2 regions of the Paractinoplanes rhizophilus genome follow, and region 2 is predicted to be linked to the other one. Evidence: riboswitches for the same ligand, from Rfam matches in the RefSeq annotation. Region 2 holds a riboswitch; the other holds the start of a gene.
The links. A riboswitch is a leader RNA that binds a small molecule or an ion and turns the genes downstream of it on or off. The one in region 2 is predicted to bind thiamine pyrophosphate.
Positions count from the first base shown of each region.

Region 1: another riboswitch for thiamine pyrophosphate. It lies ahead of ACFQS1_RS06640 (thiamine phosphate synthase); the one in region 2 lies ahead of ACFQS1_RS32975 (ECF transporter S component).

Region 1 covers NZ_JBHTBJ010000003.1:159,407-165,650, forward strand. The annotation lists gene ACFQS1_RS06630 (class I SAM-dependent methyltransferase) at 1-222, shown strand, start outside; gene ACFQS1_RS06635 (ABC-F family ATP-binding cassette domain-containing protein) at 256-1,902, shown strand; TPP riboswitch at 2,065-2,177, shown strand; gene ACFQS1_RS06640 (thiamine phosphate synthase) at 2,171-2,749, shown strand; gene thiO (glycine oxidase ThiO) at 2,746-3,744, shown strand; gene thiS (sulfur carrier protein ThiS) at 3,744-3,947, shown strand; gene ACFQS1_RS06655 (thiazole synthase) at 3,944-4,708, shown strand; gene ACFQS1_RS06660 (thiamine phosphate synthase) at 4,702-5,298, shown strand; gene thiD (bifunctional hydroxymethylpyrimidine kinase/phosphomethylpyrimidine kinase) at 5,295-6,053, shown strand; gene thiC (phosphomethylpyrimidine synthase ThiC) at 6,127-6,244, shown strand, end outside.
Region 2 covers NZ_JBHTBJ010000038.1:22,578-28,821, reverse strand. The annotation lists gene ACFQS1_RS32985 (energy-coupling factor transporter transmembrane component T family protein) at 35-820, opposite strand; gene ACFQS1_RS32980 (ABC transporter ATP-binding protein) at 817-2,298, opposite strand; gene ACFQS1_RS32975 (ECF transporter S component) at 2,319-2,903, opposite strand; TPP riboswitch at 2,972-3,077, opposite strand; gene ACFQS1_RS32970 (alpha/beta fold hydrolase) at 3,170-3,982, shown strand; gene ACFQS1_RS32965 (DUF6328 family protein) at 3,979-4,524, shown strand; gene ACFQS1_RS32960 (hypothetical protein) at 4,484-5,098, opposite strand; gene ACFQS1_RS32955 (Fur family transcriptional regulator) at 5,125-5,529, opposite strand; gene ACFQS1_RS32950 (ArsR/SmtB family transcription factor) at 5,526-5,828, opposite strand; gene ACFQS1_RS32945 (metal ABC transporter permease) at 5,859-6,244, opposite strand, start outside.

The sequences.
Region 1 (6,244 bases), on a different contig from region 2:
TGGAGCAACCCGCCGATCCACGTGGGCAAGGCCGAGCTGCACGCGCTGATGGAGCGCTGGCTGCCCCGGCTGGCCCCGGCCGCGGTGGCCTGGCTGGTGATCAACCGCCATCTCGGCGGCGATTCGCTGCACGCCTGGCTCGTCGACCACGGCTGGCAGGTCGAGCGGGTGGCCAGCCAGAAGGGCTACCGAGTGCTGCGGGTGGGCCGGAAAACCGGCTGACCACGGCGGTCCGGCCCGGGAGAATGCTGCCCCATGGGTTACGTGGATGTCGCCGGGGTGAGCTATGTGCTGCCCGACGGCCGGGAGCTGTTCGCCGACGTGTCGTTCCGGGTCGGCGAGGGCGCCAAGGTCGCGCTGGTCGGGCCGAACGGCGCGGGCAAGACCACGCTGCTGCGGATGGTCGCCGGCGACCTGCCGACCCAGGCCGGGGGGATCGCGCGCTCCGGCGGGCTGGGCGTCATGCGCCAGTTCATCGGGATGATCGGCGACGACCGTACCCTCGAAGATCTTGCTTTGTCGTTGGTCGAGCCCGCCCTGGGCGACGCCGGCGCTCGGCTTGCCTCCGCCGCCGCCAGCCTGGACGAGACCGAGCGCAGCCAGATCGCCTACGCCAACGCCCTCGCGCACTGGGGTGAGGTGGGCGGGTACGACGCCGAGGTGCTCTTCGACACGGTGGCCGTCGCGATCCTGGGCAAGCCGTGGGACGAGGTGCGGCGCCGGCCGGTCCGCACGCTCTCCGGCGGCCAGCAGAAACGCTTCGCGCTCGACCTGCTGCTGCGCGGCCGCGACGAGGTGCTGCTGCTCGACGAGCCCGACAACTTCCTCGACGTGCCCGGCAAGCGCTGGCTCGAGCAGCGGCTCACGGAGTCGCCGAAATCGGTGCTGTTCGTCTCGCACGACCGCGAGCTGCTGGCCCAGACCGCCGACCGGGTGGTGGCGGTCGAGGGCGGCAGCGCGTGGACGCATCCGGGCGGGTTCGCCTCCTGGCACGAGGCCCGGGTGCACCGGCACGAAAAGCTCGAGGAGAACCGGCGCCGCTGGGACGAGGAGCATCAGAAGCTGCGCGAGCTGGTGCTGATGTACAAGCAGAAGGCCGCCTACAACTCCGATATGGCCTCTCGATATCAGTCGGCCCAGACCCGGCTGCGCAAGTTCGAGGAGGCGGGGCCGCCACCGCTGCCGCCCAAGGAGCAGTCGCTGCGGATGAACCTGCGCGGCGGGCGTACCGGCAAGCGGGCGGTGATCTGTGAGCAGCTCGAGCTCGAGAACCTGACGTTCCCGTTCGACCTGGAGATCTGGTACGGCGATCGGGTCGCCGTGCTGGGCGCGAACGGCACCGGGAAATCGCATTTCCTGCGGCTGCTGGCGGCCGGCGGCACCGACCCGGAAGCGGAGAACAAGCCGGTGGACGGGGCGCCGCTGGCCTACGTGGCGCACGAGGGCGTGGCGCGGCTGGGCGCGCGGGTCCGGCCGGGGCACTTCTCGCAGACGCACGATCGGCCGGAACTGCAGGAGCGGACGCTGGTCGAGATCCTGTGGCGGGGGGACGATCATCGGTCCGGCATGGACCGGGCCGGGGCGATGAAGGCGCTCAACCGGTACGAGCTGGCGGGGCAGGGCGATCAGCGGTTCGGCACGCTGTCCGGCGGGCAGCAGGCGCGGTTCCTGGTGCTGCTGCTGGAGCTGTCCGGGGCGACGGTCCTGCTGCTGGACGAGCCTACGGACAACCTCGACCTGGCGTCGGCGGAGGCGCTGGAGGAGGGGCTCAAGCAGTTCGAGGGGACGGTGATCGCGGTCACCCACGACCGGTGGTTCACCCGCTCGTTCGACCGCTTCGTGCTGTTCCAGGGCGACGGCGAAGTGATCGAGACCCCCGAGCCGGTCTGGGACGTGCGCTGAGCCGGCTGGCTGCGCTTCGCTCCGCGGGCGATCGCCTGGTAACCGGTGAGATGGCACGCGATTTTCGTCGCCGCAAACCCCGCGGCGTCGAAAACCGAGTGCCATCTCACCGGCGGCGATCGCTGGATTTTTGGTCGTGGGACGGTTAGCGTCCGGGGAGAAAGACAACCCCACGGGAGTCCGGATGCACCGGGCTGAGAGGGGGGCTGATGCGGCCCCCGACCGTCGAACCTGATCCGGATCATGCCGGCGCAGGGAGGAGCGTTCGTTGTTTCCTCGTTTGCACATCGTCACCGACTCGCTGGACGTGGTGCGCGGAGCCGTCGGGCACGGACCCGTTGCGATTCAGATCCGAGTCAAGAAGTCTGACCGGCTCGCGTACGAGCTGACCGTCGCCGCGCTGGAGGTGTGCCGGGCGGCCGGTGCGCTGTGTCTCGTCGACGACCGGGTCGGGGTCGCGCTCGCCGCCGGAGCCGATGGGGTGCACGTCGGGGCCGACGATCTGCCGGTCGCAGCGGTGCGGCGGGTCCTGGGTCCGTCGGCACTCGTGGGCGCCACGTGCCGGGATCCGGCAGCGGCGCGGGCGGCGGTGGCCGACGGGGCCGGCTATCTCGGGGTGGGGCCGGCGTTCGCCACGTCCAGTAAGGACGGTCTGCCGCCGCCGCTCGGGGCGGCCGGGATCGGGGCGGTGGTCGACGCGGTGCCGGGCACGCCGGTGATCGCGATCGGGGGGATCACCGCCGCGAACGCGGCCCAGCTGCCAGGTCATGGGGTGGCGGCGATCTCGGCGATCGCCCGGGATCCGGCCGGGGCCACCATCGAGCTGCTGAAGGTGCTCGCGCGATGACCGTCGCGGTCGTCGGGGCGGGCATCATCGGGCTGTCGATCGCGTGGCGACTGCGGGAGCGCGGCTTCGAGGTCACGGTGCTGGACAGCGGCGAGCGCGGCGCCTGGCACGTCGCGGCCGGCATGCTGGCGCCGGGCGGGGAGTCCGCGTTCGAGCAGCCGTGGCTGACCCGGCTGCTGGCGGAGTCCGGCGAACGGTGGCCGGCCTTCGCCGCGGCGCTCGGCGTGGACGTGGGCTACGACGACGCGGGGACGCTCGGGCTGGCGATGACCGCCGACGACCTGGCCGACGCGGCGCGGGTCTGGACTCGGCAGAAGCTGGCGCTGCTGCGCCCGTCGGAGCTGCGCGAGCGCGAGCCGGCCCTGTCGCCGCGGGTGCGGGCCGGGGTCTACGCGCCGACCGAGCGGCAGGTCGACCCGCGCAAGGTGGTGGCGGCGCTGCGCGACCGGCTGGACGGCCGGATCGTCGCGCGGCGCGTCGAAAGACTGTCCGACGTGGACGCCGACACCGTGGTGGTCGCGGCCGGCTGCGGAACGGCGGCGCTGACCGGGCTGCCGGTGCGGCCGGTGAAGGGGCAGGTGCTGCGGCTGCGCGGCGAGCCGGGGCTGCTGCGGCACGTGCTCGACGCGACCGTGGACGGCCGGCACGTCTATCTGGTGCCGCGGTCCGACGGCGAGATCGTGGTCGGCGCCACCCAGGAGGAGCGGACCGACCGGGCGATCACCGCGGGTGGGGTGCACGACCTGCTGCACGCGGCGATCGACCTGGTCCCGGGGCTGGCCGAGGCGGAGCTGGTGGAGACCACCGTGGGCCACCGGCCGGGCACGCCGGACAACGCGCCGCTGCTGGGGCGGCTGCGGGACAACGAGATCGTGGCGGCCGGGCATCACCGCAACGGGGTGCTGCTGGCGCCGATCACGGCCGACCTCATCGCCGGGCTGGTGGCCGGCGAGGAAGACCCATTGCTCGAGCACTTCGCGCCGGGGAGGTTCTGATGCGGTTGACGGTCAACGGGCGGGAGCTCGTCGAGACCGGGGACGGCCTGTCGGTCGCGGCCCTGGTCGAGCGGCTCACCGAGGCGCGGCGCGGGGTCGCGGTGGCGGTCAACGGCACGGTGGTGCCGCGGTCGACCTGGGCGACGAGCCGGCTCGCCGACGGGGACGCGGTCGAGGTGCTCACCGCGGCGCAGGGGGGATGACGATGCTGTTCGGGGAGTCCCGGCTCATCCTCGGCACCGGCGGCGCCACCAGCCTCGCCGCGCTCGACGAGGCGATCCGGGCGTCGGGAACCGAGCTGGTCACCGTCGCGCTGCGCCGGGTCACAGCGCCTTCTTCGACCGGGGCCGGGCCGGGCCTGCTGCCGATGCTCGACCGGCTCGGCGTGCGGGTGCTGCCGAACACGGCCGGCTGCTACACGGCCGGCGACGCGATCAAGACGGCCCACCTGGCCCGGGACGCCTTCGAGACCGACCTGATCAAGCTCGAGGTGATCGGCGACGAGCGGACGCTGCTGCCCGACGGGGTGGAGCTGCTGGCGGCGGCCGAGCGGCTGGTGGCCGACGGTTTCACGGTGCTGCCGTACACGAGCGACGACCCGATCCTGGCGCGCCGGCTGGCCGACGTGGGCTGCGCGGCGGTGATGCCGGCCGGGTCGCCGATCGGCTCGGGCCTGGGCATCTCCAATCCGCACCACATCCGGCTGATCCGGCAGTCGGTGGACGTTCCGGTGGTGCTGGACGCGGGCATCGGCACGGCGTCGGATGCGGCGCTGGCGATGGAGCTGGGCTGCGACGCGGTGCTCATCGCGAGCGCGATCACCCGGGCCGACGATCCGGCGGGGATGGCGGCGGCGATGCGGCACGCGGTGATGGCGGGCCGGCTCGCGTACGCGTCGGGCCGGATCCCCCGGCGCTTCCACGCGGTGGCGTCCACTTCGGACGAGGGGCTCGCGCGGTGGTGACGCCGAGCGGTCTGGTCCTGCTGACCGATCGACGGCTCGCCTCCGGCTCGCTCCTGACGGTGGTCGCGCGGGCGGTCCGCGGCGGCGTCGCGTGGGTCGTTCTCCGGGAGCGCGATTTGCCGTACGCCGAGCGAAGGGCGCTCGCCGTCGCCCTCCGCGACCTGCTCCCGCCGGGGCGGCTCATCGTCGCGGGGCCCGACCCGCTGGGCGCGGACGCCGTGCATCTCGCGGCGGCCGACCCGCTCCCGGCGGCCGTGGTCGCGCTGGTCGGCCGCTCGTGCCACGACACCCCACGACTGTCCATCGAGAACTACGTGACACTGTCGCCGGTTTATCCGACGCGGTCGAAGCCGGGTTACGGGCCGGCGCTGCCCCCGGCCCGGGCGGCCGGGATCGCGGGCGGCGTGCCGTGGCTGGCGCTGGGCGGGATCGACACGCCGGCGCGGGCCGCGGAGTGCGCCGCGGCCGGGGCCCGGGGCATCGCGGTGATGGGCGCGGTGATGCGCGCCGACGATCCGGAGCGGGCGTCGCGCGAGCTGGCCATGGCGTTCGGCAAGGCCCGCGCGGCGGCATCGGTGCGGACGCGATGACGCCGCCGGTGGTGCTGACGATCGCCGGCTCGGATTCCGGCGGGGGAGCGGGGATCCAGGCCGATCTCAAGACGTTCGCGGCGCTGGGTGCGTTCGGGACGTCGGTCGTCACGGCGATCACCGCGCAGAACACGCGGGGGGTCACCGCCATTCATCCGGTGCCGATCGAGGTGGTGGCGGCGCAACTGGACGCGGTGCTGTCCGATTTCGAGGTGGCGGCCGTGAAGGTCGGGATGATCGGCGACCGGGCGGTGGCCGAGCTCCTCCGGGCCCGCGGGGCGCAATTGCCCAACCTGGTGGTGGATCCGGTTCTCGTCGCCACCTCGGGAGCACGGCTCTCGGCCGCTGCGGTTGTCGAGCCCCTCGTCGCGTACGAAAGTATCTTGACGCCCAATCGGCAGGAAGCCGGCGCCCTCACGCAAAGCTCGGTCACGACGGCCGGGGAAATGATTTCGGCGGCTCGCCGGCTCGCCGCCGGCGGGCCGCGCGCGGTGGTGGTGACCGGCAGCGAGCAGGCCACCGACGTGCTGTGGCACGACGGCGAGATCACCGTGCTGCCGGGCGAGCCGATCGACACGATCAACAACCACGGTTCGGGATGCACCTTCTCGTCGGCGCTCGCGGTGCGGCTGGCGTTCGGCGACTCGGTGCCGTCGGCGGTGCGCGCGGCCAAGAAATACGTGACGGCCGCGCTGCGGGGTGGCCGGAAATGGCGGCTGGGCGCCGGGCCCGGACCGCTGGACCACTTCGCCTGATCTTTCGTGAGGCCCGGCGCCGGGGATGCGTGCGGCCATCAGTCGCCCGTTATGTACCTATTGTGGAGGAAAGATGAGGCGGAAGGTCTACGTCGAGGGTTCCCGTCCGGACCTGCGGGTGCCGTTCAGCGAGGTGCCGCTGAGCGACGGGAACGAGCCGGTGCGGCTGTACGACACGTCGGGGCCGGGCA
Region 2 (6,244 bases):
GCCTCGGCCGGGCGGTCCCTCGTCACGGACGAGCTCAGCCGATGATCGGGCGGAACAAGCCGGTCAGGATCGTGGTGGTGAGCACCACGGCGGCCAGGGCCAGCGCGCCGATCATGAGCAGCGCATCGGCCCCCGTGAAGACCTGACGGCGGGCGTAGGTGCGCGGCACCGACGAGTCGAAGCCGCGCGCGTCCATCGCCACCGCCAGCCGCCCGCCGCGCCGCAGGGCGCCGACGAGCAGGGCGAACGCCGTCGCCGGGAACGCGCGGATGCCGCTGTCCACGCCCCGGGCCCGGCGGGCCAGCGTGAGCATCTGCCACTCCTCGCCGAGCAGTGGCAGCAGGCGGAGCGCGGCCAGCGCGCCGATCGCGAACCGGGGCGGCGCCTTGGCGTTCTGCACCAGCGCGTCGGCCAGGTCGGTGGGATCGGTGGTGGCGAAGACGATCACGCCGGGCAGCGCGATCGCGAACAGCCGCAGCACCAGCCCGAGCGCCGAGATGAGCACGTCGGTCGTGATGTCGAACGGGCCGAGGTCGAGCAGCAGCGCGCCGCCGCGGTCGGCCGCGAACAGCACCATCGTCACGATCAGGCCGATCGCCGCCAGCACGAGCGGCCAGGCGCGCCGGGCCAGCGTCGCGTAGCGCAGGCCGAACAGCGGCAGCACGGTCAGCTCGATCACCAGGGCCAGCGTCGGGGTCAGCGGGTCCAGCGTGGCGACCAGCGGCAGCGTGAAGAGCAGGGCGGCGGCGAGCTTGGCGACCGGGTTGCGCCGGGCGAGGGGCGCGGCCGGATCGGCGACCGGCTGCAGGGTCAAGGTCACTGCCGCCGCCGGCGGGGGAGGGGGTCGTTCAGCTTCGGAGACCCCAGAGGCAGCGTACGGTCGGCGAGCGTCTGCACGAAGTCGTCGTCGTGGGTGACCGCAACCACGGCGTGCCCGTCGTCGCGGAGCGTGGCGAGCAGGGTGACCAGCTCGATCCAGGTCCGCCGGTCCTGGCCGAAGGTGGGCTCGTCGAGCACCAGCAGGCGCGGCGCGGTGGCCAGCGCCGTCGCGACGCTCAGCCGCCGGGCCTCGCCCCCGGAGAGCGTGTACGGGTTCGCCTGCGCCAGCTTGGTCAGCCGCAGGCGCTCGAGCAACTGGTCGACCGTCTCCTGGACGGCGGCGGCGCTGCGGCCCAGCCGGCGGGGCCCGACCGCGAGCTCGTCGGCGACCCGCGCGGTGACGAACTGGTGCTCGGGGTTCTGGAAGACCGACCCGATCCGCTGGGTGAGCGTCGCGGCCTTCCACTTGTGCGGCGGCCGCGGATCGCCGAACGCCGTCACCGCGCCGCCGCCCGGCGCGAGCAGTCCGCCCAGCACCAGCGCCAGCGTCGACTTGCCGGTCCCGTTCGGCCCGGTCACCGCCAGCACCTCGCCGGCGCCCACCGCCATCGTGACCGGGGCGCGCAGCCGCTGCCCGACCGTGACCTCCTCGGCGCGGATCAGCTCGCCGGTGGCGGGCGTGGCGGCCTTCAGCGGCGGGATGGCGAAGCCGGGCACCCACACGCCGTCGGCGGCCAGCCGGTCCCCGTACGCGGCGAACACCACCTCGGGCGCGCCGTCGGCCCGGATGCCGCCGCCCGGCTCCAGCACCACCACCCGGTCGACCAGCGGCAGGGCCTCGGCCACCCGGTGCTCGACCACGATCAGGGTGGCTTCGTCGCGGGATCGCACGATCGCCTCCCGGACCAGCTCGGCCCCGGCCGGGTCGAGGTTGGCCGTCGGCTCGTCGAGCAACAGCAGGGTCGGCCGCAACGCGAGCACGCCGGCCAGCGCGAGCCGCTGCGCCTCGCCGCCGGAGAGCGCCGCGGTCGACCGGGTGATCGGGTACGGGAAGCCGACGCGATCCAGCGCGTCGCTGACCCGTGGCCAGATGTCCCGGGCCGGCACGCCGCGATTCTCCAGGCCGAACGCGACGTCGTCGCCGCTGCGGGCCATCACCAGCTGGGTCTGCGGGTCCTGGAAGACGATGCCCACCCCGGGCCCGGGTTCTCCGCGTCCGGATGGCCAGGCGTCGGACGCGGCACGGTTGCGGGCCGCGCGCGGATCCACGCCGTCGATCAGCGCCTGGCCGGCCTGCTCGCCGGAATCGTCGGGGAGCAGCCCGGCCAGCGCCGCGAGCAGGGTGCTCTTGCCGGCCCCGGAGGGACCGAGCAGCAGCACCCGCTCACCGTGCTCGATGGTCAGGTCGACGTCGCGGACCGCCCACGCGCGGCGGCCCGCATGCCGCCACCCGAAACTCCGCAGCTCGACCCGACTCATGATTCACATGGCACCACGGATCAGACCAGCGCGCGCGATCGGCCCGCCGGGAAGCGGTCGAGCACACCCGTCTGAGCCAGCGCCCGCACCAGCAGCACGCTGCCGATCCCGGCGACCACCAGCGCCGACGCCGACGCGATCAGGATGTACGGGATGCGCAGCGTGGCCCACGAGGTGCCGCCGTACCAGACGAACGCGTCGTACACCGAGGCCACGACGCCCGCGGTGGCGCCGGCCAGCATCGCCACCGGCAGGTTGTAGACCCGGTAGGCGAACACCGCGAAGATCAGCTCCGCGCCGAGCGCCTCGAGCGGGCCCTGCACGACCAGGGTCCAGCCCCAGCTCGTGCCGATCGCCACCGAGACCAGCGAGGCGATCGTCAGGGTGTAGAACGCGGCGCCCGGCTTGCGCACGATCAGCGCTCCGAGCACCGCCGGCACCAGCCACATGCCGTAGAGAACGGCCCGGCCGGGCAGCGGGATGGCGTCGGCGGGCCCGTTCCAGAGCAGGTTCCACGCCCAGAAGATGACGCCGAACGCGACCGCGACGATGCTGGCGATGACGATGTCGATCGTCCGCCATCGGTTGGAGTTGCTAGCCATGATGAGCCTCCCAGTTTGGCCTCGTCTGGAGACGTAGTGGGAGGAGACGCACGCCGCTGCGTTGCGGCGCGGCTGGAGAAAGACCGAGCTTCCTGCGCTGGCATTACCCAGATCAGGTACGAGGGTCTGCGGGTTGTCCCCGCACTCTCAGCGCTGTGCGCTCCCCTGTCGGTGAAGGTTGTTCGCGACGCGAACAATCTTCAGTGGATGTGCTTCGATGACGCTAACACCGTTCTGAGCTGCGGGACAGCGAGGGAGTGATCAACAACATGGAGATCAAGGCGCGCGGGCTCACCTTTGACGTGTACGAGGGTGGACCGGCCGACGGCGAGCCCGTTCTGCTGCTGCACGGGTTTCCCCAGGATCACCGTGAGTTCGATCTGATCCTCCCCAAGCTGCATGCGGCCGGCCTGCGCACCTATGCCCTGGACCAGCGCGGATACTCACGCGGGGCGCGGCCGGACGAGGTGGGGGCGTATCGGATCGCCGAGCCGGTCGCCGACGCGATCGCGGTGCTGGACGCGCTCGGCATCGAGTCGGCGCACGTGATCGGGCACGACTGGGGCGCGCAGGTGGGCTGGCTGCTGGCCGCGCAGCACCCGGGCCGGGTGCGATCGCTCACCTCGATCTCGGTGCCGCACCCCAAGGCGCTGCGGCTGGCGATGCGGGTACGCCCGACCCAGCGCGCCCGCTTCGCGTATTTCGCCCTGTTCCGCTCGAAGGTGGCCGAGCGTGTCCTGCTGGCCGGCGGGCTCCGGGCGATGCTGCGCCCGATCGGCGACCGCGCCGCCCTGTATGTGGACGCCATGCGCGCCGACCGGGGCCGGCTCACCGGCGGCCTGAACTGGTACCGCGCCCTCCAGGGGCGCGACCTCGGCGGGGCCGGGGTGATCACGGTGCCCACGACGTACATCTGGCCGGACCGCGACGGGGTCGTCGCCCGCACCGCCGCGCTGCGCACCCGCGACTGGGTCGAAGCCGACTATCAGTTCGTGGTGCTGCGCGGGGTGAGTCACTGGGCGCCCGAGCAGGCGCCGGAGTCGGTGGCAACCGTCGCGCTGGACCGCATCCGGCCGTCATGAGGCCGCGGGAGCGGCGCCGGATCGGCAACGAGACCGAGAAGCACCGATGGGACCGGAACTTCAACGACCTGCTCCAGGAGCTGCGGGTCGCGCAGACCGGTATCCAGATCCTGTTCGCCTTCCTGCTGACGCTCCCGTTCACCAACGGCTTCCCGCGCGCCACCCGCTTCGAGGAGAACGTGTACGTGGTGGCGCTGCTCGCCGCCGCGTGCTCCACCGCGATGATCATCGCGCCGGTCGCGTTCCACCGCGCGCTCTTCCGCCAGGGACGCAAGCCCGAGCTGGTCCGCTACGCCCACCGGATGGCCGGCGGCGGCCTCGCGTTCCTGCTGATCGCGATGGTCAGCAGCGTGCTGCTGGTCACCGACTTCATCCTCAGCCGCACGGTCGCGCTGGTGCTGGCCGGCGTGACCGCGCTCTTCTTCGTCGGGTTGTGGGCGGCCATCCCCCTCTATCGGCGCAACCTGATCGGCCTGGCCGACGAGGAGGAGGACGACGAGCTCATCGGCGACGACCCGAAGCGGTCAGACCCAGGCGCCTGAGCTCGAGCGCCGCCAGCGCGTCCACCGCCTCGGCGTCGCCGTTGCGCCAGCTCTGCGCGATGTCCGGGCCCAGCTTCGTCAACTCGTCGAGCGGTTGCGAGGCGAGCGCGCGCAGGGCCAGCAGATCACGGCCGGCCGGCTCCGCGCGTACCGAAGAAGCCACCCCGGCCCGTCGCATCCAGCGCAACCGCAACGGCAGCCAGAGGAAAAGCACCAGCGCGAGCGGCACGGAGACCGCGACGATCGCCAGGACCCACGCCATCCGATCCACGATCTCCTGCTGCTGGCGCCCGGCGTCGGCGATGGCCCGGGCCGCGTCGGCGGCGCCGTTGAACGGCCGGACCAGCTGGTCACCGACCAGCGGCACCCGGTTGACCTTGCTGCCGGCGTCGGCGAGGTTGTCGGCGATGCCGCCGCCCGCGCTCTGCAGCTTCTGCCCGGGGACGGCCAGCTTCTCGATCACGTCGTTGACCCAGAGGCCCACCCTGATCCACAGGTAGACCCAGATCACGACGACGATGTCGGTGAGCAGCTGGCGGATGGCGGTGGGGAGCCGCTCGGCGTAGAGCTTCACGCGAAGAGCGTCCCATGTGGAGAGGATCAGCGCTTGGCGGCGCACTCCGGGCAGGTGCCGAAGATCTCGACGGTGTGCGACACGTCGACGAAGCCGTGCTGGTCGGCGACCCGGTCGGCCCACGACTCGACGGCCGGGCCCTCCACCTCGACGGCCCGGCCGCAGGCCCGGCACACCAGATGGTGGTGATGGCCCTGGCTGCACCGGCGGTACAGGTGCTCGCCGCCGGGCGGGCGCATCACGTCGATCTCGCCGGCGTCGGCGAGGCCCTGCAGCGTGCGGTAGACCGTGGTGAGGCCGACCCGCTCGCCGCGCTCGCGCAGCTTGGCGTGCAGGTCCTGGGCGCTGTTGAAGCCGTCGACGTCGTTGAGCACGGCGCTGACCGCGCTGCGCTGCTTCGTGTTCCGCTGCGCGCTCGCCTCGGCGCTCACGACCGGACCTCCCTCGCGTGACTGACCGCGTCGGCGACGATGTGCGCGACGTGATCGTCCACCAGGGAGTATGCGATCTCGCGGCCGCGCCGCGCGCCCCGCACCACCCCGGCGCCGCGCAGCACCCGCAGATGCTGGGAGACCAGGGGCTGGGGGGCGCCCAGCTTCTCCACGAGCTCGTGCACGCAACGCTCTCCCACGCCGAGCTCGGCGACGATCGCGACACGGATCGGCGCGGACAGGGCGCGAAGCAGCTCCCCGGCCGACTCGTAGGCCTCGTACCCGGTCGTCGTCGTCATCGTCCCCGCCAATTTATCGCGTGCCACCGGTCAACTCTGCAGGACGACATCGGGCGGTTCCACCTCCCGCGGCTGCCCGGCGGCCCGCCGCCGGAGCGCCCGCACCGTGCCCACCCCGACCGCCAGCGCCACGAAGACCACCAGCGCGAGGATCACCGTGGTGGCGCCGGGCGCGGTGTCGATCTCGGCCGAGACGGCCACGCCGCCGGCGGCGGCGCCGAGGCCGATCGCCATGGCCAGCGCCATGGTGCTGCGGAAACCCCGGGTGACCTGCTGTGCCGCGGCGACCGGGACGACCATCAGCGCCGAGACGAGCAACAATCCCACCGTACGCATGGCGATCGTCACCGTGACCGCGGTGGTCACCGCCATCAGCAGGTTGAGCGTGCGCACCGGCAGGCCGCTGACCCGCGCGT